Regions from separate parts of the Streptomyces sp. 135 genome, predicted to be linked through region 1. Evidence: riboswitches for the same ligand, from Rfam matches in the RefSeq annotation. Region 1 holds a riboswitch; each other region holds the start of a gene.
What was found. Region 1 has a riboswitch for cyclic di-AMP ahead of KKZ08_RS15775 (transglycosylase family protein). Riboswitches for the same ligand answer to the same signal wherever they lie in the genome.
Positions count from the first base shown of each region.

Region 2: it holds a riboswitch for cyclic di-AMP, as region 1 does, so the genes downstream of both, KKZ08_RS31945 (LysM peptidoglycan-binding domain-containing protein) here and KKZ08_RS15775 (transglycosylase family protein) in region 1, are expected to answer to the same signal.
Region 3: it holds a riboswitch for cyclic di-AMP, as region 1 does, so the genes downstream of both, KKZ08_RS02420 (C40 family peptidase) here and KKZ08_RS15775 (transglycosylase family protein) in region 1, are expected to answer to the same signal.

Region 1 is NZ_CP075691.1:3,518,845-3,525,923, reverse strand. Features, by position in the region: gene KKZ08_RS15790 (hypothetical protein) at 1-171, shown strand; gene KKZ08_RS15785 (cytochrome P450) at 260-1,591, shown strand; gene KKZ08_RS15780 (transglycosylase family protein) at 1,709-2,791, shown strand; cyclic di-AMP (ydaO/yuaA leader) riboswitch at 2,986-3,172, shown strand; gene KKZ08_RS15775 (transglycosylase family protein) at 3,177-3,905, shown strand; gene eno (phosphopyruvate hydratase) at 4,201-5,496, shown strand; gene KKZ08_RS15765 (septum formation initiator family protein) at 5,673-6,185, shown strand; gene KKZ08_RS15760 (DUF501 domain-containing protein) at 6,229-6,762, shown strand; gene KKZ08_RS15755 (Ppx/GppA phosphatase family protein) at 6,759-7,079, shown strand, end outside.
Region 2 is NZ_CP075691.1:7,105,344-7,112,422, forward strand. Features, by position in the region: gene KKZ08_RS31930 (NADP-dependent oxidoreductase) at 1-153, shown strand, start outside; gene KKZ08_RS31935 (phosphatase PAP2 family protein) at 309-818, shown strand; gene KKZ08_RS31940 (GlsB/YeaQ/YmgE family stress response membrane protein) at 910-1,170, opposite strand; gene KKZ08_RS31945 (LysM peptidoglycan-binding domain-containing protein) at 1,375-2,097, opposite strand; cyclic di-AMP (ydaO/yuaA leader) riboswitch at 2,101-2,265, opposite strand; gene KKZ08_RS31950 (NAD(P)-binding domain-containing protein) at 2,901-3,704, shown strand; gene KKZ08_RS31955 (hypothetical protein) at 3,918-4,124, opposite strand; gene KKZ08_RS31960 (fumarylacetoacetate hydrolase family protein) at 4,121-5,092, opposite strand; gene KKZ08_RS31965 (hypothetical protein) at 5,121-5,291, opposite strand; gene KKZ08_RS31970 (VOC family protein) at 5,469-6,401, opposite strand; gene KKZ08_RS31975 (amidohydrolase family protein) at 6,406-7,079, opposite strand, start outside.
Region 3 is NZ_CP075691.1:519,346-526,424, reverse strand. Features, by position in the region: gene bioB (biotin synthase BioB) at 1-425, opposite strand, end outside; gene KKZ08_RS02440 (8-amino-7-oxononanoate synthase) at 546-1,718, shown strand; gene KKZ08_RS02435 (DUF397 domain-containing protein) at 1,753-2,001, opposite strand; gene KKZ08_RS02430 (helix-turn-helix transcriptional regulator) at 2,011-2,877, opposite strand; gene KKZ08_RS02425 (ATP-binding protein) at 3,152-3,592, shown strand; gene KKZ08_RS02420 (C40 family peptidase) at 3,682-4,155, opposite strand; cyclic di-AMP (ydaO/yuaA leader) riboswitch at 4,159-4,335, opposite strand; gene KKZ08_RS02415 (hypothetical protein) at 4,711-5,019, opposite strand; gene KKZ08_RS02410 (ATP-dependent Clp protease proteolytic subunit) at 5,027-5,662, opposite strand; gene KKZ08_RS02405 (RidA family protein) at 5,744-6,145, opposite strand; gene KKZ08_RS02400 (helix-turn-helix domain-containing protein) at 6,247-6,630, shown strand; gene KKZ08_RS02395 (hypothetical protein) at 6,683-7,079, opposite strand, start outside.

The sequences.
Region 1 (7,079 bases):
ATGGCCGCTTTCCCTCCCCGGCCGGGTACCGTCCTCCACCGGCACCTCGCGGTGCACTGCTTCCGCATCGTCGATGCTGGGGGCGACGCCTCGGCCGCACGTCGCCTGAAGGGACTGCTCCGCCCGACGGGCCGCCCCGGGGACCACGCCCTGGACCCACACCTGGACTAGCGGCTTCCGCCCCGCATGACCGCTGCCGCCCCGGTCCAGCCCCCGGCCAAGGAGGAGTCACGTAGCCCCCGGGAGATACGGTCACCGCATGCACGACCAGCCGCCCGCGACCTGCCCCGCAGGAGCCACGCCCGCCCCCGGGGCGAGCCCGCAGCCCGAGCTCTTCACCTGGGAGTTCGCCACCGATCCTTACCCCGCCTACGCCTGGCTGCGCGAGAACTCCCCGGTGCACAGGACCACGCTGCCCAGCGGAGTCGAGGCCTGGCTGGTCACCCGGTACGCGGACGCGCGCCAGGCGCTCGCCGACCAGCGGCTCAGCAAGAATCCGGCCCACCACGACGAGCCCGCCCACGCCAAGGGCAAGACCGGCATCCCCGGCGAGCGCAAGGCCGAGCTGATGACGCATCTGCTCAACATCGACCCGCCGGACCACACCCGCCTGCGGCGCCTCGTCTCGAAGGCGTTCACCCCGCGCCGCGTCGCCGAGTTCGCACCGCGCGTGCGGGAGCTGACCGATCAGCTCATCGACGCCTTCGTGGCGAAGGGCGAGGCCGACCTCATCCACGAGTTCGCCTTCCCGCTCCCCATCTACGCCATCTGCGACCTGCTCGGCGTCCCCCGCGAGGACCAGGACGACTTCCGCGACTGGGCGGGCATGATGATCCGCCACGGCGGCGGCCCCCGCGGCGGCGTAGCCCGCTCGGTGAAGAAGATGCGCGGCTACCTCGCCGAGCTGATCCACCGCAAACGCCTCGACCCCGGCGACGACCTCATCTCCGGCCTCATCCGCGCCTCCGACCACGGCGAGCACCTCACGGAGAACGAGGCCGCCGCCATGGCCTTCATCCTCCTGTTCGCCGGATTCGAGACCACCGTCAACCTCATCGGCAACGGCATGTACGCCCTCCTCACCCACCCCGAGCAGCGCGCACGGCTCCAGAAGGCCCTGGCGGAGGGCGACACCGGCCTGCTGGAGACCGGCGTCGAGGAACTGCTCCGCTTCGACGGACCCGTGGAGCTGGCCACCTGGCGGTTCGCCACCGAGGCGCTGACCCTCGGCGGGCAGGACATCGCGGCCGGCGACCCCGTCCTCGTCGTGCTCGCCGCCGCCGACCGCGACCCCGAGCGGTTCGACCGGCCCGACACCCTCGACCTCGCGCGCCGCGACAACCAGCACCTCGGGTACGGCCACGGAATCCACTACTGCCTCGGCGCCCCGCTCGCCCGCCTGGAGGGCCAGACCGCGCTCGCGACGCTGCTCAGGCGCCTGCCCGACCTGCAACTCGCGGCCGACCCGGCCGATTTGCGGTGGCGTGGCGGGCTGATCATGCGGGGGCTGCGCACGCTGCCGGTGAAGTTCACAGACGCACAGAAAGAGGCACCGGAACGACCGGTTTCTGACGGCCCATCACAACTGTGATGTTGACGTGATCTCCGCTGCATCGACTTGTGACAAGCGTTCGAGTGCGGCTACGTTCACGTCGACTCGGGCACCCGGTGCCCAAGTCGCCGTAACAGTCTCCTGAAAGGCAACCGCATGCTCTCCGGCAATGGTCGTCACCGACGCCCCCGCCAGGCCCCGGCCCTCATCGTCGCGGCAGGAGTCACCGGATCCGCCATCGCCATCCCGCTGCTCGGAGCCACCAGCGCGAGCGCCGCCGAGACGGTGACGTGGGACAAGCTCGCCGAGTGCGAGAGCGGCGGCGCGTGGAGCGCCAACCCCGGGAACGGCTACTACGGAGGGCTCCAGCTCTCCGAGGACATGTGGGAGAAGCACGGCGGCCTCGACTACGCGCCGAGCGCCGACCAGGCCTCCAAGTCCCAGCAGATCGCCGTGGCCGAGAGGATCCTCGACGGGCAGGGCCCCGAGGCCTGGCCGAGCTGCGCCCCGATCGCCGGACTCACCGACGGCGGCGCGGCGGCCGACGTGGACCCGGGCGATCCGATCCCCCCGGAGCCCGCCGACTCGTCGGACAGGGACGACTCGAGCGACTCGAACGGTTCGACCGGTTCGACGGGGTCGGAGAAGTCGAAGGGCTCCCAGGACTCCGAGGGCTCGGGGGACTCCAAGGACTCCAAGGGCAAGGCCGCCGACAAGTCGTCGGACAAGGCCTCCGACGACGCGTCAGAAGGCCCCGGCTCCGCCGACGACGACGGCGACACGCCCGGTTCGGGCGACGCCTCCCGAGACAAGAATCACGAAAAGGGCGACAAGCAGGGCAACAGCGGCAACGGCGACAAGGGCGACAAGCGCCCGACGGACGGCAAGTCCGGGCGCGACGAAGCCCCTTCGGCCGGCACCCCCGGGTCGAAGGACCCGGCCGCCCCCTCCGACGACTCCACCTCCGGCCGTCACCGGGGCGACCACGCGGACGAGAGTCCCGCCTCCGGCAGCGGCGGCGACCGTCCGGGCCGGCACGCCTCGCGCGGCGGCGAGCGCACCGAGAAGGTCGCCGACGGGACGTACACGGTGCGTTCCGGTGACAACCTGTCGGCCATCGCGGACGACTTGGACGTCAAGGGCGGCTGGCACGAGCTGTACACCGAGAACAAGAAGACCGTCGGGGCCGACCCGGACCTCATTCTCCCCGGTCAGAGCCTCGATTTGGGCGAAAAGTAGGGGTAGTTGACGAACCGTCCACGGGGTGCTTCGCGCCGAATGTCGGTATTGGCGTAAGTGAGAGATGGGTCTCAGAAGCCCTGATCGCCTTTGAAATTCCGTGGATCGCGTGACTACCGTCGTCAACGCCCGCCACTGGTGGGCCCCGCCGGTCGGTACGCCGAATCCTGCCAACGGCCGGACGGGAACAGTCGTCGCTTCGAGCGCCGTAGGCAGGAGCGGGGGACCCAAGGTAAGCCGCCGGGTCCGCACGTCGAGCTCCGAGGAGGAGCGGGACGTACGGGACCGGCTAGGGGTGAAGTCGCACTCACGTGGTGCGGCCGGGCAACTTCACTGGCCCGAACCCGACAGCTCACCTCGCAGGCGTCGGTGAGGGGATCAACTCATGCTGTTTTCCAGCAAGGGCAAGCACCGCCGTCCGTCCAAGGCCACCCGTGTCGTCACGCTCGCCGGTGTCACCGGTGCCGCCGTGGCCGCCCCGCTGATGGCCGCCGGTTCGGCCTCCGCCGCCACCGGCCAGGAGTGGGACGCCGTCGCCCAGTGCGAGTCCGGCGGCAACTGGTCGATCAACACCGGCAACGGCTACCAGGGCGGCCTCCAGTTCTCGCCCTCCACCTGGGCCGCGTACGGCGGTACGAAGTACGCCCCGACCGCCGACAAGGCCTCCAAGGCCCAGCAGATCGAGATCGCCGAGAAGGTCCTCGCCGGCCAGGGCAAGGGCGCCTGGCCGCACTGCGGCGTCGGTCTCTCGGGCGCCGCGTACAACGGCGGCGGCCAGCAGCAGGCCCCGCAGCAGCAGGCCAAGCCGCAGCCGCAGAAGACGCAGCAGCAGGCCGCCCCGCAGCAGCAGGCCGCTCCGCAGCACAAGACGCAGCAGGCCCCGAAGCCGCAGCCCGCGCCGCAGACCGAGTCCAAGAAGACCGTCGAGACCCCGACCGGCAAGAAGGTCGAGAAGGGCGACGGCGAGTACAAGGTCAAGACCGGCGACACGCTGTCCAAGATCGCCGAGGCGCACGACGTCAAGGGCGGCTGGCAGAAGGTCTACAAGCTCAACGGCGACATCATCGACAACGCCGACTTCATCTACCCCGGCCAGCAGCTGCACCTCAGCTGACGGATCCGGTCACGGCCGTGCCTCGGCGGACGCACGGCCGTCCCGCCCCGTCCCCACGGGCTCCCCGCCCCGGTGCGCGTATCCCCGTACGCACCGGGGCGGGGCCATGTCCGCTGTTCGCTCCTAGCGAGCTACCGGCCAGTAGAAACGCGGGCTTCCATCCCGTTTCCCGGCCATTTGAGCCTTCCCCCGTCCCACGGGACGGGCGGTCGGCTGGCCTGGGGCCCGGAGCCGGTTAGGCTCAGGAGACGCGGGCCGAATCGGCCCGCGTAAACGCGTCACATCCCAGAAGGAGATGCTCGTGCCGTCCATCGACGTCGTCGTAGCCCGGGAAATCCTGGACTCCCGAGGCAACCCCACGGTCGAGGTCGAGGTCGGCCTCGACGACGGCAGCACCGGTCGTGCCGCCGTCCCGTCCGGTGCCTCCACCGGTGCCTTCGAGGCCATCGAACTCCGTGACGGTGACCCCAACCGTTACCAGGGCAAGGGTGTCGAGAAGGCCGTCCTCGCCGTCATCGAGCAGATCGGCCCGGAGCTCGTCGGCTACGACGCCACCGAGCAGCGCCTGATCGACCAGGCGATGTTCGACCTGGACGCCACCGACAACAAGGGCTCCCTCGGCGCCAACGCCATCCTCGGCGTCTCGCTCGCCGTCGCGCACGCCGCCTCCGAGGCCAGCGACCTGCCGCTGTTCCGCTACCTCGGCGGCCCGAACGCGCACCTGCTGCCCGTGCCGATGATGAACATCCTCAACGGCGGGTCGCACGCGGACTCCAACGTCGACATCCAGGAGTTCATGATCGCGCCGATCGGCGCCGAGTCGTTCTCCGAGGCGCTGCGCTGGGGCACCGAGGTCTACCACACGCTGAAGAAGGTCCTGAAGAGCAAGGGCCTGGCCACCGGCCTCGGCGACGAGGGCGGCTTCGCCCCGAACCTCGACTCCAACCGCGCCGCCCTCGACCTCATCCTGGAGGCCATCAAGGAGGCCGGCTACGTCCCCGGCGAGCAGATCGCGCTCGCCCTCGACGTCGCCGCGTCCGAGTTCTACAAGGACGGCACGTACCAGTTCGAGGGCAAGTCCCGCACGGCCGCCGAGATGACCGAGTACTACGAGGAGCTCGTCGCCTCGTACCCCCTCGTCTCCATCGAGGACCCGCTGTTCGAGGACGACTGGGCCGGCTGGAACGCCATCACCGAGAAGCTCGGCGACAAGGTGCAGCTGGTGGGCGACGACCTGTTCGTCACCAACCCCGAGCGCCTGGCCCGCGGCATCGAGGAGAACTCCGCCAACGCCCTGCTCGTCAAGGTCAACCAGATCGGCTCGCTGACCGAGACCCTGGACGCCGTCGAGATGGCCCAGCGCAACGGCTTCAAGTGCATGATGTCGCACCGCTCCGGCGAGACCGAGGACGTCACCATCGCCGACCTCGCCGTCGCCACCAACTGCGGCCAGATCAAGACCGGCGCCCCGGCCCGCTCCGAGCGCGTCGCCAAGTACAACCAGCTCCTGCGCATCGAGGAGATCCTCGACGACGCCGCGGTCTACGCCGGCCGCAGCGCGTTCCCGCGGTTTCGCTCTGCGAACCAGTAGGCACAGCGCTCTGCGAACCAGTAGGCACAGCGCTCTGCGAACCAGTAGGCACAACAAGGGCTGAGCTTTGTCCGAAGCTCACGTAGCCACGTAGTTGCGTACGTCCCCGCAGCCGGTCCCGTACCGTGTGCGGGGACGTACGTACGTGCAGGCGCAAGCTCTGGGGAGACGGAACCATGGCCAAGGCCGGGACCAAGGACCGGTTCTCCACCGCTACCCGCCTGCGGCTGCTCGGCGAGCAGACCGCGGAGCGGGTCTACCGCTCCCAGACCAAGCGCCAGGCGCGCCGCTCCCGGCTCACCGGCCGCGCGGCGCTCCTCGCGCTCGTGCTCTGCTCCCTGGTCGTCGCCCTCGCGTACCCGATAAGGCAGTACGTCTCGCAGCGCGCCGAGATCGACGACCTGCGCCGGCAGCAGGCCGAGCACCGGGCCGACGTCGAGAAGCTGCGCGACGAGAAGGCCCGCTGGCAGGACGACGCGTACGCGCAGCAGCAGATCCGCGACCGCCTGCACTATGTGCTGCCGGGCGAGACCGGGTTCACGGTGATCGACCCCGCCGCGGCCAGGAGCCGGCGCGCGGACCAGGGGGCGGTCGCACGCCCCTGGTACTCGAACGTCTGGGAACGCGTCGACAAAGCTGACAAGGCCGAGATGGCCGATAAGGCTGACAGGGCCGACAGGGCCCCGTGAGACCGACCGTTCCGACGACTGACCCACTGATGGAAAGACAGGCATGGACACGCCCCCGCCGACCACTGAGCGCACCGAGCCGACCGACGCCGACGTCGAGGCCTTCAAACAGCAGCTCGGCCGCCCGCCGCGCGGCCTGCGGGCCATCGCGCACCGCTGCCCCTGCGGTCAGCCGGACGTCGTCGAGACGGCGCCGCGCCTCCCGGACGGGACGCCGTTCCCGACCACGTACTACCTGACGTGCCCGAGGGCCGCGTCCGCGATCGGCACCCTTGAGGCCAACGGCGTCATGAAGGAGATGTCGGAGCGGCTCACGACCGACCCCGAGCTGGCCGCCGCCTACCGCGCGGCCCACGAGGACTACATCGCGCGCCGCGACGCCATCGAGGTCCTGGAGGGCTTCCCGAGCGCGGGCGGCATGCCGGACCGCGTGAAGTGCCTGCACGTCCTGGTCGGCCACTCCCTGGCCGCCGGGCCCGGCGTGAACCCGCTCGGCGACGAGGCCATCGCGATGCTGCCCGAGTGGTGGGCCAAGGGGCCCTGCGTCACGCCGTGCGCGCCCGAGGGGGACGGGTGACCCGCGTCGCCGCCATCGACTGCGGCACGAACTCGATCCGCCTCCTGGTGGCGGACGCCGACCCGGCCACGGGCGCGCTCGTCGACCTGGACCGGCGGATGAGGATCGTCCGCCTCGGCCAGGGCGTGGACCGGACCGGCCGCCTCGCCCCCGAGGCCCTTGAGCGCACCTTCGCGGCCTGCCGCGAGTACGCCGAGGCCATCAAGACGCACGGCGCCGAGCGCGTCCGCTTCGTGGCCACCTCCGCCTCCCGTGACGCGGAGAACCGCGACGTGTTCGTCCAGGGCATCCTGGACATCCTGGGCGTCGAGCCGGAG
Region 2 (7,079 bases), 3.6 Mb from region 1:
GTGCCGGAAGCGCTCGTCGAAGCCGCCGGCCTCATCTCTCGGGGCAAGCTCCACATCCCGGTCGAGAAGTCGTACCCGCTCGCCGAGGCCGCGGCGGCACACGTCGACAGCCAGGCCGGTCACGCCCGCGGGCGCCGGGTCCTGGTCGTCTGAGTCCTGATCGCCGGAGGGCCGACCGGCTCGGCCAGTCGGCTTCGTGTGACCGGACCGGTCGGCTTCAAGTGATCAAGAGCTGCGTATCTTCCGGCGTTACGGGATACCTGGTGCGCATGAAGTTGCTGACGGTTGTGAGTGAGGTCGATCGAGTGGTGACGCAGCAGGTGGCCCGGCGCGTCGCGCCGGGTGTGGGCAAGGTGCTCTCCGGGGTGGAGGAGGCGGCGGAGAGCACGAAGCTGTGGTGCGGGGCCGCCGTCGCGATGGCGTGCGTGGGCGGGTGGCGCGGCCGTACCGCGGCCGTGGCCGGTCTCGCCGCCATGACGGTGGCGCAGCTGGTGTCGAACGGCGTGTGCAAGCAGCTGGCCGACCGGCCCCGGCCCCCCAAGGAGTGGTTCCCGCACGACGAGGCCGACGACCGCCCCGACTCCTCCTCCTTCCCCTCCGGGCACACCGCGGCGGCGGTCGGATTCACCGCCGCCGTCCTCCCTGTCTGGCCGGCCGCCGGCCTCGTCTGCGCGGTACCGGCGGCGATGGTGGCGGTCGAACGCGTGCAGAGCGGCGCCCACTACCCAAGCGATGTCGTCGCCGGCGCCGCCATCGGCCTGGCCGGCGCCTGGCTGGTCCGGCAGACTCCCCGCCTTGCCCTGCGCCACTGGACGTAGGAGGCGCGGGGCGTCGGCACGAGCCGAGACGAAGGCCCCCGGCGCGGTGCGCCGGGGGCCTTCGTCGAAGGGGACGGGATGTAGGACGGGATCAAGCGTGTCGTCGGGCCCACAGAGGGGTGACGAAGGAGATGAGGACGGCGGCGACGCCGATCTGGAAGACGTGCCGGATCCAGTCGATGCCGCCGGTGTCGCGAACGCCGAAGGCGCTGGCGAGAGCGTTGCCGACCACGGCGCCCACGATGCCGAGGAGAACCGTCAGCCACAGGGGAATGGGCTGACGCCCCGGCAGAACGAGCTTGGCCAGCAGGCCGATGATGAGTCCCGCGATGATGGCCCAGAGGAACGACACGACAACTCCTTCGTTTACTTCTGTCTACGGTTCCGACTGTCTACGGTTCCGATCTTCGGTTCCGATCTTTCGGCTACCAACGTCCACGTGCCCGGCAATCCGCGGCCCATTCCTCTCCCGTCCGCCCCGCCGCGCGGAACGGGCATGCCGTGAGCCCCGGCACACCACGTGTCCGGGGCTCACGGCATGTCAGAGGGGCGCGGTCTAGTACGGGCCGTTCACGTTGTCGATCGAGCCGTACCGGTCGGCCGCGTAGTTGCAGGCGGCGGTGATGTTGGCGACCGGGTCGTAGCTGTCCGTCGAGGTGCCGGGCACGTGGTACGCCTCGAAGGTGGGGGCGATGACCTGGAGGAGGCCCTTCGACGGGGTTCCGGCGACGGCGTTGGAGTCCCAGTTGTTGATGGCCCACGGGTTGCCGGAGGACTCGCGCATGACGTTGCGGTGGATTCCCTCGTACGTGCCGGGAATGCCGTGCTGCGCCATGATGTCGAGCGACTCCCGGATCCAGCCGTCGAGGTTGTCGCTGTAGGACTTCTTCGCCGGGGCGGCGGCGGTCTTGACGGAAGCCGGGGAAGCGGTCGCCTTCTTCGCGGGCTCGGCGGCGTTCTTCTTGCCGAGGGTGAGCTTGAGACCGGGGTGGATCAGCTTCGGGTCGTCACCGAGGACGCTGCGATTGTCCTCGTAGAGCTTTTTCCAGCCGCCGCTCAAGGAATGCTCCCGGGCGATCTTGGAAAGGGAGTCACCCGCGACGACTACGTGGGTGTTCGGGGCGGCGGCGGGCTTGACGGCCGTAGGGGCCTGAGCCGCGTGGGCAGTGGTCGCGCCGAGCACCGGCAGGACGAGCACGGCTCCGCCCGTTCCCGCGGCGGCGATGCCCCGGGTGAGTGAGCGGGACTTGGGACGGCGGTGCTTTCCCTTTGCAGGCATGACGAATTTCCTCTCCGTCGCCTACGAGGTGAGCTGTCGGGTTCGGACGGGAGATGTCCGGTCGCACTGGGCATGCGACTTCACCCCTAGCCGTTCCGGAAACCGGATCGGCGGCTTACCTGGTTCCCCCGCTCCTGCCGTGCGTGAGTGAGTAAGTGGGTGGGTGTAACGGCTTCCGGACAGCGGCAGGATTCGGCGTTCCATCCGGTTCGACGGTGACATTAAGCGAGAAAGGCCGGAGGTAACAAGGCCCGAATTCGCAGCGGCAATGCGAGAGGCCGGTTCGTGGAGATCAAATTCCCTTGGCCCTCTTTGATCCAAAACTCAACTCTCTGTCCGCAGAACGGGAATGTGGTCCGAGGTCTTCGGTACGTGCGAAAGCCGGCGTGACCCATTTCACGGAGAGGTGCAGGTTAAATGCCGCTCGTCGCGTCAAATCGGGCATATCGCGACGCTCGATGATGCCGGTAGGCGGAGGTCGTGTGGATGTGGATGTGGATGTGGACCCGGGTATGGAAAGAGCGGCCATTGCCGGAGAAGGGGTAGGCGGCTACTCCGTTAGTGGCGGTACGCGTCCCGTCCTCGTCCGGGGGCGACCGCCACCTCGGCGAGCACCGCCTCGGACATCCGCAACTCCACGCCGTAGGTTACGCGTTGGCGGTCCGCGCGATCGAACAAGGAGGGGATATGGGCGAGGTCACCGCGCCGTGGGGAACTTCGTACGCACCGCATGACCGACCCCAGCGCGGCAGCGCCACGTACCCCGAAGGAAGAACGTAAAGAAGGAACAACGGAGGAAGAACGTGGAGGCAGAAGCAGTGAAGCGCATCGGTGTCATCGGAGTCGGTGAGATCGGCCGGGCCATCGTGACGGGGTTGTGTGACGGGGGTGACAGGTCGCCAGAGGTGTTCCTCTCGCCCCGGGGAGCCCGCACGGCGGCGGAGTTGTCCGCGCGCTTTCCGGGCGTACAGGTCTGCGCCGGCAATCAGGAGGTCGTCGACCGCTCGGAGCTCGTGATCATCGCCGTACGCCGTCAGGACCGGCACGAAGCTCTGGCCGGCCTCAAGGTGGACGACGACAAGGTCGTGGTCAACGTGATGGCCGGCGTCACCCACGACGAGCTGCGCCGCACCCTGGCCACCGACGCCCCGCTCGTACGGGCCATCCCCCTGCCCGCCATACGCGAACGCCGCTCCGTCACGGTGACGCACCCGACGCAGCCGGCGGTGGACGCGTTCTTCGAGCGCCTGGGCGGGGTGCTGCCCGTCGCGGACGAGGCGGCCTTCGACGTCTTCTCCGCGCTGACGGGGACGCTGACCACCCATTACGCGTATCTCGCCACGCTCGCGTCGTGGGCCGTCGACCAGGGCATCGCCGCAGGCGACGCCGAACGCTACCTCCGCGGACTCTTCCAGGGCGTCGGCCGCTCCCTGGGCGACGAGACCCGCTCCCTGCACCGGCTCGCCGCCGACCACGAGACTCCGAACGGAAACAACGAACGCATCCGCACCACGTGGTTCGACCCGGCCAACTCCGACGCCCTCCGCAAGGCCCTCGACGGCCTGCTCGCCGATCTGAGGCAGCCCGGCGGCGAGGAGGCGCCATAACCGCCGGGTGCCTCTTCTGGCTTGTCCCGGACGGCAGTTGGCCGATACCAGGAGCGGTCATGTCCTGACCGATTCGGTGGTACGCATCCAGCGTCGCGACAGCCCCGTGCACAGCGCGGCACTCGCCGGTGAGTCACTGCCGGGACCGCAGTCCCCGCCGCGAACCACGGCTCGGAGGGCGTCGCGACCCGGGAGCCAGGAGGCCTGTCTCGCCTACTGGCGCGTTACGTTGGCCGACCTGCCGTCGAGCGCCGAGCCGCCGGCCGATCTGCCGAGGCCTGCCGTCCACGCCCAGCGGTGCGGGACCGTCTTCCTGGACGTGGCCGCCGACGACGGACGAGCCCTGGGCGGCGCCTGGCCGTGAGCGGCACCCGTGACGACGACCTTGCCGAGCAGCCACTTGGGGCACAGGTCGCTCACGGCCGCTCACGGCCGCGCCGTCGGCCGGTCGGCAGGGACACGGGCTCCGCCCCGGGGACGACGGTGTTCGTGAGCGTGCCGATGCCCTCCACCGTGAGGGTGACGGTGTCGCCGGGCTTCAGTGGCGCAGGGGTCTGCCCGCCGCGCCGACCCCACAGTTCGGCCAGGCAGCCGCCGTTGCCGCAGGTGCCCGAGCCGAGGACGTCACCCGGGACGACGCGGGTGCCGCGCGAGGCGTAGGCGGTCATCTCCTCGAAGGTCCAGCTCATGTTGGACAGCAGGTCCTCGCCGACCTTCCCGCCGTTGACCTCGGCGGTCAGGGCCAGGCGCAGGAAGCCCTCGGAGTCCCGGTACGGTTCCAGCTCGTCGGCGGTGACCAGGTACGGGCCGAGGGTGGTGGCGGTGTCCTTGCCCTTGCAGGGGCCGAGGCCGACCTTCACCTCCGCGCCCTGAAGGTCCCGCGCCGACCAGTCGTTGAAGACCGTGTAGCCGACGATGTGGTGGCGGGCTTCCTCGGGCGTGAGGTCCCGGCCCTCCCGCCCGATCACCGCGCCCACCTCCAGCTCGAAGTCCAGCACGGCCGACCCCGGCGGCACCGGGACGCCGTCCCCGTGGCCGTAGATCGCGTGCGGGTTGGTGAAGTAGAAGGTCGGGGCCGCGTACCACTGCTCGGGGACACCGCCGGTGCCCTCCACGGCGCGGCGCACCCCTTCGACGTGCTCCTCGAAGGTCACGAAGTCCCGTACCGAGGCGGGCTGGAGCGGGGCCAGCAGCCGTACCCGGGAGACGTGCGGGCCGGGGGTTGCGTCGAGGGCCGCCGCGCCCGCGGCGAGCAGCCCGGGGAGCCCGCCGGTCTCCTGGACCAGTGCGGTGAGCGAGGTGACGCCGGGCAACGGGAAGAGAGTGCCGTCCTGCTCCACGACTGCCACCCGGCGGCGGTGGTGTTCCTCGTAAGCGGCGAAACGCATGGTGCGGCTCCAGCGGGAATCAGGTGAATCAGGCGAATCGGGTGAGAGGGATGCGCATGAGGTCGTGGCCCACGCCGACGCGGCCCCGATAGCCCGCCGCGCGGGCGGAGGCGGAGAAGACGACGGAGCCGTCGGCGGCGTCGAACCGGTACGCGTACGAGGGGGACATGTTGCCGTGCGGGACCCTGGTCGCCGTCACCCGCGTCGAGCATGGACGCGGGGTCGATGCCGAAGCCCTCGGCGACGAAGGCGAAGGCGGCGTTCGCGCGCCGGGTGGTCTCGGCGACGCCCGGCGCGGGCCGCCCGGGGGTGACGGGGCTCGAGGTGCCATGAGGGGTGAGGAAGGGGCCGTGAGGTGCGGGGACGCGGACGCGGATCAGACCGGCGGGGCGACGAACACGCCGCGGTCGGGGTCGTTGAAGGACTCCTTGGCGACGAGTTCGTTCATGGGGTTGGCGGTGCCCCACTGGTCGGTGACCTCGGGCCGGGAGAAGTCGTAGACGTGGGGGTGCCAGGTGTCCTCGTCCAGGTTCTCCAGCTCGGTGGTGTACTCGACGGTGTTGCCGTGCGGGTCGAGGAAGTACGTGAAGGTGTTGTCGCCCGCCATGTGCCGGCCGGGGCCCCAGATCTTCCGGAACCCGGCGCGGGTCACCCGGCCCGAGCCGCGCATGTACTCGTCGATGCCGCGCATCTCGAACGAGATGTGGTGCAGCGCGGTGTGCGGGCCCCGGGCGATGGCCATCGAGTGGTGCTGGCTGCTGATCCGCATGAAGTGCATGACCTCACCCATGTGCGGCGAGCTGAGCGTGTCGGACAGGGCGAAGCCGAGGTGGCGCTCGTACCACTCGCGGGTGCGGTTCAGGTCGGGGCTGTTGAGGACGACGTGGGAGAGCTTGACCGGGATGGCTTCCTTCTCCTCGATCTTGCGGTGCTGCCGGACCTCGACGTCGGCGGAGACCTCGATGGTGCGGCCGTCGACGTCGAAGAAGCGGAAGCCGTAGCCGCCGCCGGGGGTGTCGACCTTGCCGGGCCGGGAGATCAGCTGCACGTCGCCGGCGAGGAGTTGCTCGGCGAGGGTGTCGACGTCCGCGGCGGACGCGGCGCCGTAGGAGACGAGGTCCAGGCGCTTCTCCTCGGCCTTGCGCAGCCGCACGACGTACTGCTCCGGGGAGCCCTCGGCGGCCAGGAAGGAGATGCCGGAGTCCTCGGCGACCTCGGTCAGGCCCCAGACGCCGGCGTAGAAGTCGAGCTGCTTGTCGTAGTCGGGCACGGCGAGGTCGACGTGCCGCAGGTGGGTGAGCAGACGCATGAGATCACTCCTTGACGAGGAGGAGGGCGGCGGCGTTGCCGCCCCGGACGGCGTGGAAGTCGGCGTCGGACAGGCGCGCGGCGCGCAGGGCGCCGACCGGGTCCTCGGTGCCCATGTCGAAGGGGAAGTCGGAGCCGAGCAGCACCCGGTCCGCGCCGGCCACCCGGATCAGCTCCCGCAGTACGTGCGGGTCGTGCACCAGGGAGTCGAAGTACAGCCGCTTGAGGTAGCTGCTGGGCGGGTGCGCGCACCCGGCGCCCGCGTCGGAGCGCGCCGACCAGGCGTGGTCGGCGCGGCCGATGTGGGTGGGCAGGTAGCCGCCGCCGTGCGCGGCGATCACCCGCAGGCCCGGGTGCCGGTCCAGGACACCGGAGAAGATCAGGTGGGAGAGGGCGACGGCGTTCTCGGTGGGCTGGCCGACGGTGTTGGAGAGGTACCACTGGTCCAGCCGCTCGTCGAGCGTGCAGCCGAAAGGGTGCAGGAAGAGGATCGCGCCGGTCTCCGCGGCCCGGGACCAGAAGGGCTCGTAGGCCGGGTCGGACAGCTCCCGGCCGCCGGCATGGCTGGAGAGCTCCACTCCGGCCAGACCCAGCTCCAGGGCGTGGTCCAGGGCGCGGACCGTCTGCTCCGGGTGCTGGAGCGGGACCAGGCCGAGCCCGCGCAGCCGGTCGGGGGCGG
Region 3 (7,079 bases), 3.0 Mb from region 1:
CACACCTCGACGCCCTCGTTCTGCTCCTTGACCGCCGCGATGGTCTGCGCCACCCGGTCCACGTCACGGTCGGTCGGCCCACGGCCGCTGGCCACCAGGCAGACCCGCTTGGCGCCGCCCGCGACACCGGCCGCCGCGGCCTGCGAGGCCTCGTCCGGCTTGAGCCAGGTGTACTTGAGGATCTCGGCCTTCGAGCCGAGCCGCTGAGAGCAGTACGAGCAGTCCTCCGGGCACAGGCCCGACTTGAGGTTGACCAGATAGTTGAGTTTCACCCGCCGCCCGAACCACTGCCGCCGCACCTTCCCGGCGGCGGCCACTACGTCCAGGAGATCGTCGTCGGACGTGGCCAGCACGGCCAGCGCCTCTTCACGGCTCGGCAGCTCGCGCCGAAGCCCCTTGTCCACCAGCGTGTTCAGGAGATCCATGGCGCTGATCCTTACGTACGGCAGTCTCCCCGGCCAAGGAGAGTTCGCACAACAGAAGCGGTTTGAGGTGTGGGTATTGCCACATACTGGCCAGGTGGCAGGACGGCTAGGGTCTGTGCAATGTCTACAAACAGCCACCCCGTGACGGGTGCGACGCGCGCGCCGTTCGACTGGCTCGACGAGCAGGCCGGGCTGCGCGCCGACGCCGGCCTCGTCCGCACCCTGCGCCCGCGCGCCGCCGACGCGGGCGGCCTCCTCGACCTGGCGAGCAACGACTACCTGGGGCTGACCCGGCACCCGGAGGTCACCGAGGGTGCCGCCGCGGCGGCCCGGCGGTGGGGCGGCGGCGCCACCGGCTCCCGGCTCGTCACCGGCTCCACGGAACTCCACGCCGAACTGGAGCGGGAGCTCGCCGATTTCTGCGGCTTCGAGGCGGCGCTCGTGTTCTCCTCCGGCTACGCGGCGAACCTCGCGGCGGTCACCGCGCTCGCCCCGCACGGCTCGCTGATCGTCTCCGACGCGGGCAACCACGCGTCGCTGATCGACGGCTGCCGGCTCGCGCGCGCCGTGACCCAGGTGGTGCCGCACAGCGACCCCGAGGCGGTGCGCAAGACGCTGGAGGCCCACGACGGCCCCGCCGTCATGGTGTCCGACTCGGTGTTCTCGGTGGACGGTGACGCCGCGCCGCTCGCCGAACTGGCGGACGTGTGCCGGGAGTTCGGTGCGGGGCTGATCGTCGACGACGCGCACGGCCTCGGCGTCCTCGGTGACGGCGGCCGGGGCGCACCACACGCCGCGGGCCTCGCGGGGGCCGCCGACACGGTGGTCACGCTCACCCTCTCGAAGTCCTTCGGCAGCCAGGGCGGCGCCGTGCTCGGACCCGCCAAGGTCATCGACCACCTGGTGAACGCGGCGCGTACCTTCATCTTCGACACGGGGCTCGCGCCCGCCGCGGCGGGCGCCGCGCTAGCGGCCCTGCGGCTGCTGCGCCGCGAGCCCGAACGGGCCGCCAGGGCCCGCCAGGTCGCCGCGGAACTGCACCGGCGCCTCACGGCCGAGGGCCTGTCGGCGGTACGTCCCGACGCCGCCGTCGTCTCCGTGCGCGCCCCGGCACCGGAATCGGCCGTGCGCTGGGCCGCGGAGTGCCGGGCCGCGGGTCTGGCGGTCGGCTGCTTCCGGCCGCCGTCGGTACCGGACGGCATTTCGAGGCTGCGGCTGACCGCCCGCGCGGATCTCACCGACGAACAGATCGCCGATGCCGTACGAGTGATCAGCCGCACCGCACCCCGATGAGACGGGCCGGCCCCGGGCGGGGGCAGGCCCGCGGTCAGCGGAGGCTGTCGACGAACGTCTCCCAGGGGCCGGGGGAGAAGAGCAGGGCGGGCCCCGCGGTGTTCTTCGAGTCGCGCACGGCCAGCAGGCGGGCCGCGGCGCGGGACTGGAGCAGGTCGTGCGTGGTCGTGTCGAGCGTGGCCGTCTCGACACAGTTGTTCATTCCGTTGCTGCGGCTGCTGCGCTGCCACCGCGCACCCTGAAGGGTGGTGCTGGAAGGTACGTACCGAGGCAGTGCGGTCATGGTGCCTCCTTACGCGCCGTCGCTTAGCCCGGCGATGAAATCCTCTGAGTCCTCGGGTGAAAGCGCCTGTTCCTGAAGGGAGTTGAAGGCCTCCACGTATGCCTGGAGGTCTTCTTTCCGTTCGAGATAGAGGCTACTCGTCAAGTGGTCGAGAACAACCACATCCAGATCAGCAATGTTCGGAAATGAGAAAATAACGAAAGGCCCGATGAGGCCCACATGCTCTCCGGAGGAGAACGGCAGCACCTGAAGTCGCACCTGTGGCAACTGCGCCACCTCCTGTAACCGTGCGAGCTGATGTGCGAAGACCCGCGGTCCGCCCACCGAACGGCGCAAAACCGCCTCGTCCAGGACCACGCTCAGCCGCACCGGAGGCTCCGCGCGCAGCACGTCCTGACGGGCCAGACGCACCTCCACCAGCGCGTCCACCTGCTCGTCGGGCAGCCCGCCGAGCGCGGCCCGTGTGACGGCGCGCGCGTAGTCGGGGGTCTGGAGCAGCCCCGGGACCACCGAGGTCTCCAGGGTGCGTACCCAACTCGCCTGCGCCTCCAGGCTGATGAAGTCGCGATAGGCGGCGGGCAGCAGGTCGCGGTACGCCTTCCACCAGTGGTGACGCCCCGAGGCGCCGGTGTCGTCGGCGCCCGCCAGGGCCACGAGCAACTCGCTGAGGTGGGCGTCCTTCACCTCGTACGCGTCGAGCAGGAGGCGCACGTCCGTGGCCTTCACACCGCTGCGGCCCGTCTCGATCCGGCTCACCTTCGACTGGTGCCAGCCGACCTTCGCGGCGGCCTGGCTGCTGGTGAGTCCCGCGAGGCCGCGCAGCGCGCGCAGTTCGGCGCCGAGCCGGCGGCGGCGCACCGCGGGGCCGTACTGCATGTCCGTCTCCTTCCGGACCGAGCCGTCGGGCATCCCGGCGGCAGAGCGGGGGGACAGAGGCGACAGTAGAGGAAGTGGCGTCCCCGCGCCCAAATACGGTCGGTCCTGGCAGAGTTCACCGCTTCGAGCGACAGATATATGCACATCTCGGTGGATCGCCACCCGTGACCGGCAAAGGAATGGGAGGCTGGCGCGAAGCACCAGTCCGGGGCCGTCCTCGAGTCATCCGCTCCGAGTCGGAGACCGACCCCGGTGGGAAAGGGACAGCGTCGCCATGGCAGATCACCAGGAAGCATCCGTCACTCTGCCGAGCGATCCCGCCTCGGTCCCGGCCGCCCGCGCGTACGTGGCGAACGTACTCACGGAATGGGGCCTGCCGGGCGAGGCCGAGGTGGCGGACACGATCAGACTCATCGTCTCCGAACTCGCCACCAACGCCGTGCAGCACACCAGAGGGCAGTCGCCCACCTTCACGGTGGACGTCGAGCTCGACCGGGACGAGCAGCTGCGGATCGGTGTCACCGACAGTCACCCGCGCTATCCGAGGCGGCTGCCGGCCGCCGTCCAGCAGGACAACGGCCGCGGCATGGTCATCATCCGCTGGCTGACCGCCGAATGCGGCGGCAAGCTATCCGTCAGCCCCACGGCGGAGGGCGGCAAGACCGTATGGATCGCCCTGCCCTGGACGGCGCCGGTCCAGCAGGGGCACCGCTGACGCCGCGCACCCGCCGCGCGGCCCGGCTCCGGCCGGACGCGGCGTGCGGGTCCACGGACCCCCGCGTCCGGCCGGGCGTGAGGGACGGGTCAGCGGACCCGGCCGTACCAGACGCTCTTGGTCCAGATCTTGTCCAGGCGTACCACGGTCCCCCTCTTCGGTGCGTGCCAGATGCGGCCGTTACCCGCGTAGATCCCGACGTGGTAGACGTTCCGGCCCGAGTGGAAGAACACCAGGTCGCCCCGGGTCCGCTGGGACTTCGAGATGTGCCGCGTCTTGTTGTACTGCGCGGCGGCGGTGCGCGGCAGCTTCTTGCCCGTGCGCTTGAACGAGTACAGCGTCAGGCCCGAGCAGTCGAAGCGGTTGGGCCCAACCGCTCCGTAGCTGTAGGGAGAGCCCTTCTTGGACGCCGCGATCTTGAGCGCTTTCGTTCCGTGGGTGGCTGCCTCGGCTTCCGACGTGAGCCCGGGGGCCACGACGGTGCCGCCCACAACGGCGAGGGTGAGGGCCGAGACGGCCCCGGTCCTGCCGAGCAGCGACGGAACGTGATTCAGCGCGGTCATGCGTAACCCTTCGTCAGCCGCCTGTGAAGGATGACCTGTCGGGTTCGGGCAGGCGAAGATGCCCGGCCGCGTCATGCTCTGCGGCTTCACCCCAAGGGCGTCGTCCGGACTTCCCGGACGGGCCCGCCTTGCTTGGGTCCTCCACTCCTGCCGGTGCACCGATGTCGACCGGTCAACCGGGCGGCGGCAGGACTCGGCGTCCGCCCGGATCGCCCCGCCGCTGTGGCGGGGTCTTGTCGTCGGAAGGGATCTTGACCCGAAAACCACTCGAAAACCGAGTCGAAACGACGTTTTGTGAGGCTCCTCACGACTGACCTGTTCGGGTGGACGCTGCCGAATTCGACTCCCAATGCCCCGTCTGGCGATGGCTCGACCAGCACCGGAACGTCCCATTCCGCCTTCGCCGTACGTATCCGGTGCGACTCTCGAACGCGTGATTAAGGAGCCCCTGCTACGCCAACTGAGGTAGCCCATCTGGTCGGTCGCACAGCGGATCCAGACGTTCCGGTGAGCGGAGCCCGTGCTTCAGCGGCCGCTGGGGGGGGGGCCACCGGCTCACCGGCTTGCCGACGGCGGCACGCCCACCCGTCCGGTCCGCCGCTCGCCGTCAAGGACGCGCAGGGCCCGGGCGAGCGTGGCGGCGTGCACCTCGCTCTCGCCGCGCCGGTGCATGAGGGCCAGCGCGTCCCGCAGGGCCGTCGCCCGGCCGACCAGGGCCTGGGCGGCACGCAGTCCGCCGTAGGTGTGCTCGGCGCGAGCGGGGTTGATCCGGCCGACCAGGTCGACGACTTCGAGGTAACGGTCGATCAACTCGGCCTCGGCGCGGGTCAGCGCGGGCAGTGGCGGCAGCTCGGGTGGCAGCATCCGCGGGTCACCTCGCCCCGCGCGCGCCGAGCGAGGTCTTGCGGCTCTGGACGATCCGGTCCACGAGCCCGTACTCCACGGCGGCCGGGGCGTCGAGGATCTTGTCCCGCTCGATGTCCGCGGCGATCCGCTTCTGGCTCTGTCCCGTGTGCCGCGCGAGGAGTTCTTCGAGGAGCCGTCGGGTCCGCAGGATCTCGTCGGCCTGGATCGCCAGATCACTGGCCTGCCCCTGGATCGGCTCGGAGAAGGAGGGCTGGTGGATCAGTATCCGCGCCCCCGGCAGCGCGTGCCGCTTGCCGGGCGTGCCGGCCGCCAGCAGGACGGCGGCGGCCGAGGCGGCCTGCCCGAGGCAGACCGTCTCCACGTCACAGCTGACGAACCGCATCGTGTCGTAGATGGCGGTCATCGCGCTGAACGAGCCGCCGGGGGAGTTGATGTACAGCGAGATGTCGCGGTCGGGCGCCGCGTACTCGAGGTGCGTGAACTGTGCCATCACGTCGTTCGCCGACGTGTCGTCGACGGGGGCGCCGAGAAAGACGATCCGCTCTTCGAGAAGCCGCGAGTACGGATCCAGGGTCCGCGTCCCCGAACTGGTGCGCTCGGTGAACTCGGGCAGGACATGACGTGCTGACGGACGGCGCATGGCGGGCCTCTCTTGCTAGGGGGCGGCGGAGGGTCCGGCTCTCCAAAAAATGTACAGGACGTACGTTTCCTTTGGGGGCGCTCAGCAAGGCAGCCTTCTGTCGACGACGAAGCTGATCTCGATGGCCTGACCGGGGAGGGTCAGTTCGGTGACGCCGAGGACCGTGGCGGTGGGGCGGTGGTCGCCGAAGTACGCCAGGTTGCCCTCCGCCGTCGCCGCGGCGTTCTGCCGCAGGTTCACCACGTACAAGTTCTGTGAGACCACCTGGTTCCGGGTGGCGCCGTAGTGGTCGAGGACCTTGTCCAGGTTGGTGTAGGTCTGCTGGAGCTGGGCACTGAAATCGCCCGCGTGCACGAAGGTGCCCGTCTCGTCGAACGCGAGCTGTCCGGAGACGTGGATCAGTTCGCCGGACCTGATCGCCTGTGCGTATCCGAAGTCGCTCTCGGCCGGGATGTCGTGGTTGAAGACGTTGAGGCTGGTCACGGTGTTCGCCCTCCCGAGGTGCTCTCTTGTGGTTACTCGGGAACTGTAGGAGAGTGGCCCCTGACCTGGAAGAACGCACTTTTCGGTGACTGGGGAACCTGATGGTGACCAAACAACTGCTCCAAGGGCTGCCCGAGGACGCGGACCTCAGGCGCGCGGACTCGCTGGCCCGGGAGATCTTCTCGGACGTCGCCAACAAGTGGGCGCTCCTGATCATCGAGACGCTCGGTGACGAGACCTTGCGCTTCAGTGCGCTGCGGGACGGGGTCGAGGGCATCAGCCACAAGATGCTCACGCAGAACCTGCGCATGCTGGAGCGCAACGGCCTGGTCGAGCGGAAGGTGCACCCCACCGTGCCGCCGCGCGTCGAGTACACCCTCACCGAGGCCGGCCGGGGCCTGCGCGCCACGGTCGACGGCATGTGCGAGTGGACCCACCGCCACCTCGGTCACATCGAGGCGTCGCGCCTCCGCTTCGACGCCTGAGGAGCGGCGCGCGCGGAACCGGCCCTGCCCGGCCCCGGCCCCGGCCCCGACGTCAAGACCCGGCCTCCGCGATCCGTGGCAGGGCGAGCCGATAGGCGGCCTCCACCGTCTCGGCTTCGGTGAAGCCGGGCGTATCCAGGCAGCGCCGCGCCAATCCGAGCGGACCGTCGTCACCACTACAGAGCAGGCGCGGCTCCAGGGTGGTGAAGAGGCGGTGGTCCCCATACCGGCGCCGGGACCGCAGCTGCGCCAGTACGTTGGTCTCCGCGTGCGCGATGGCCGCCCCGGCGAGCTGCCCGGGCGGGGCGGCTGCCTCCTGGCTGCGGTTGCGCCCGCAGGCCACCACCGCGCCATCAGCGTCGAGCAACGCCGCTCCGATCGGCCGGCTGCCCGCCCCGAACGCCTCCCACGCCAACGCGACGGGCAGTCGCCAGGCCGCCGGCAGTTCT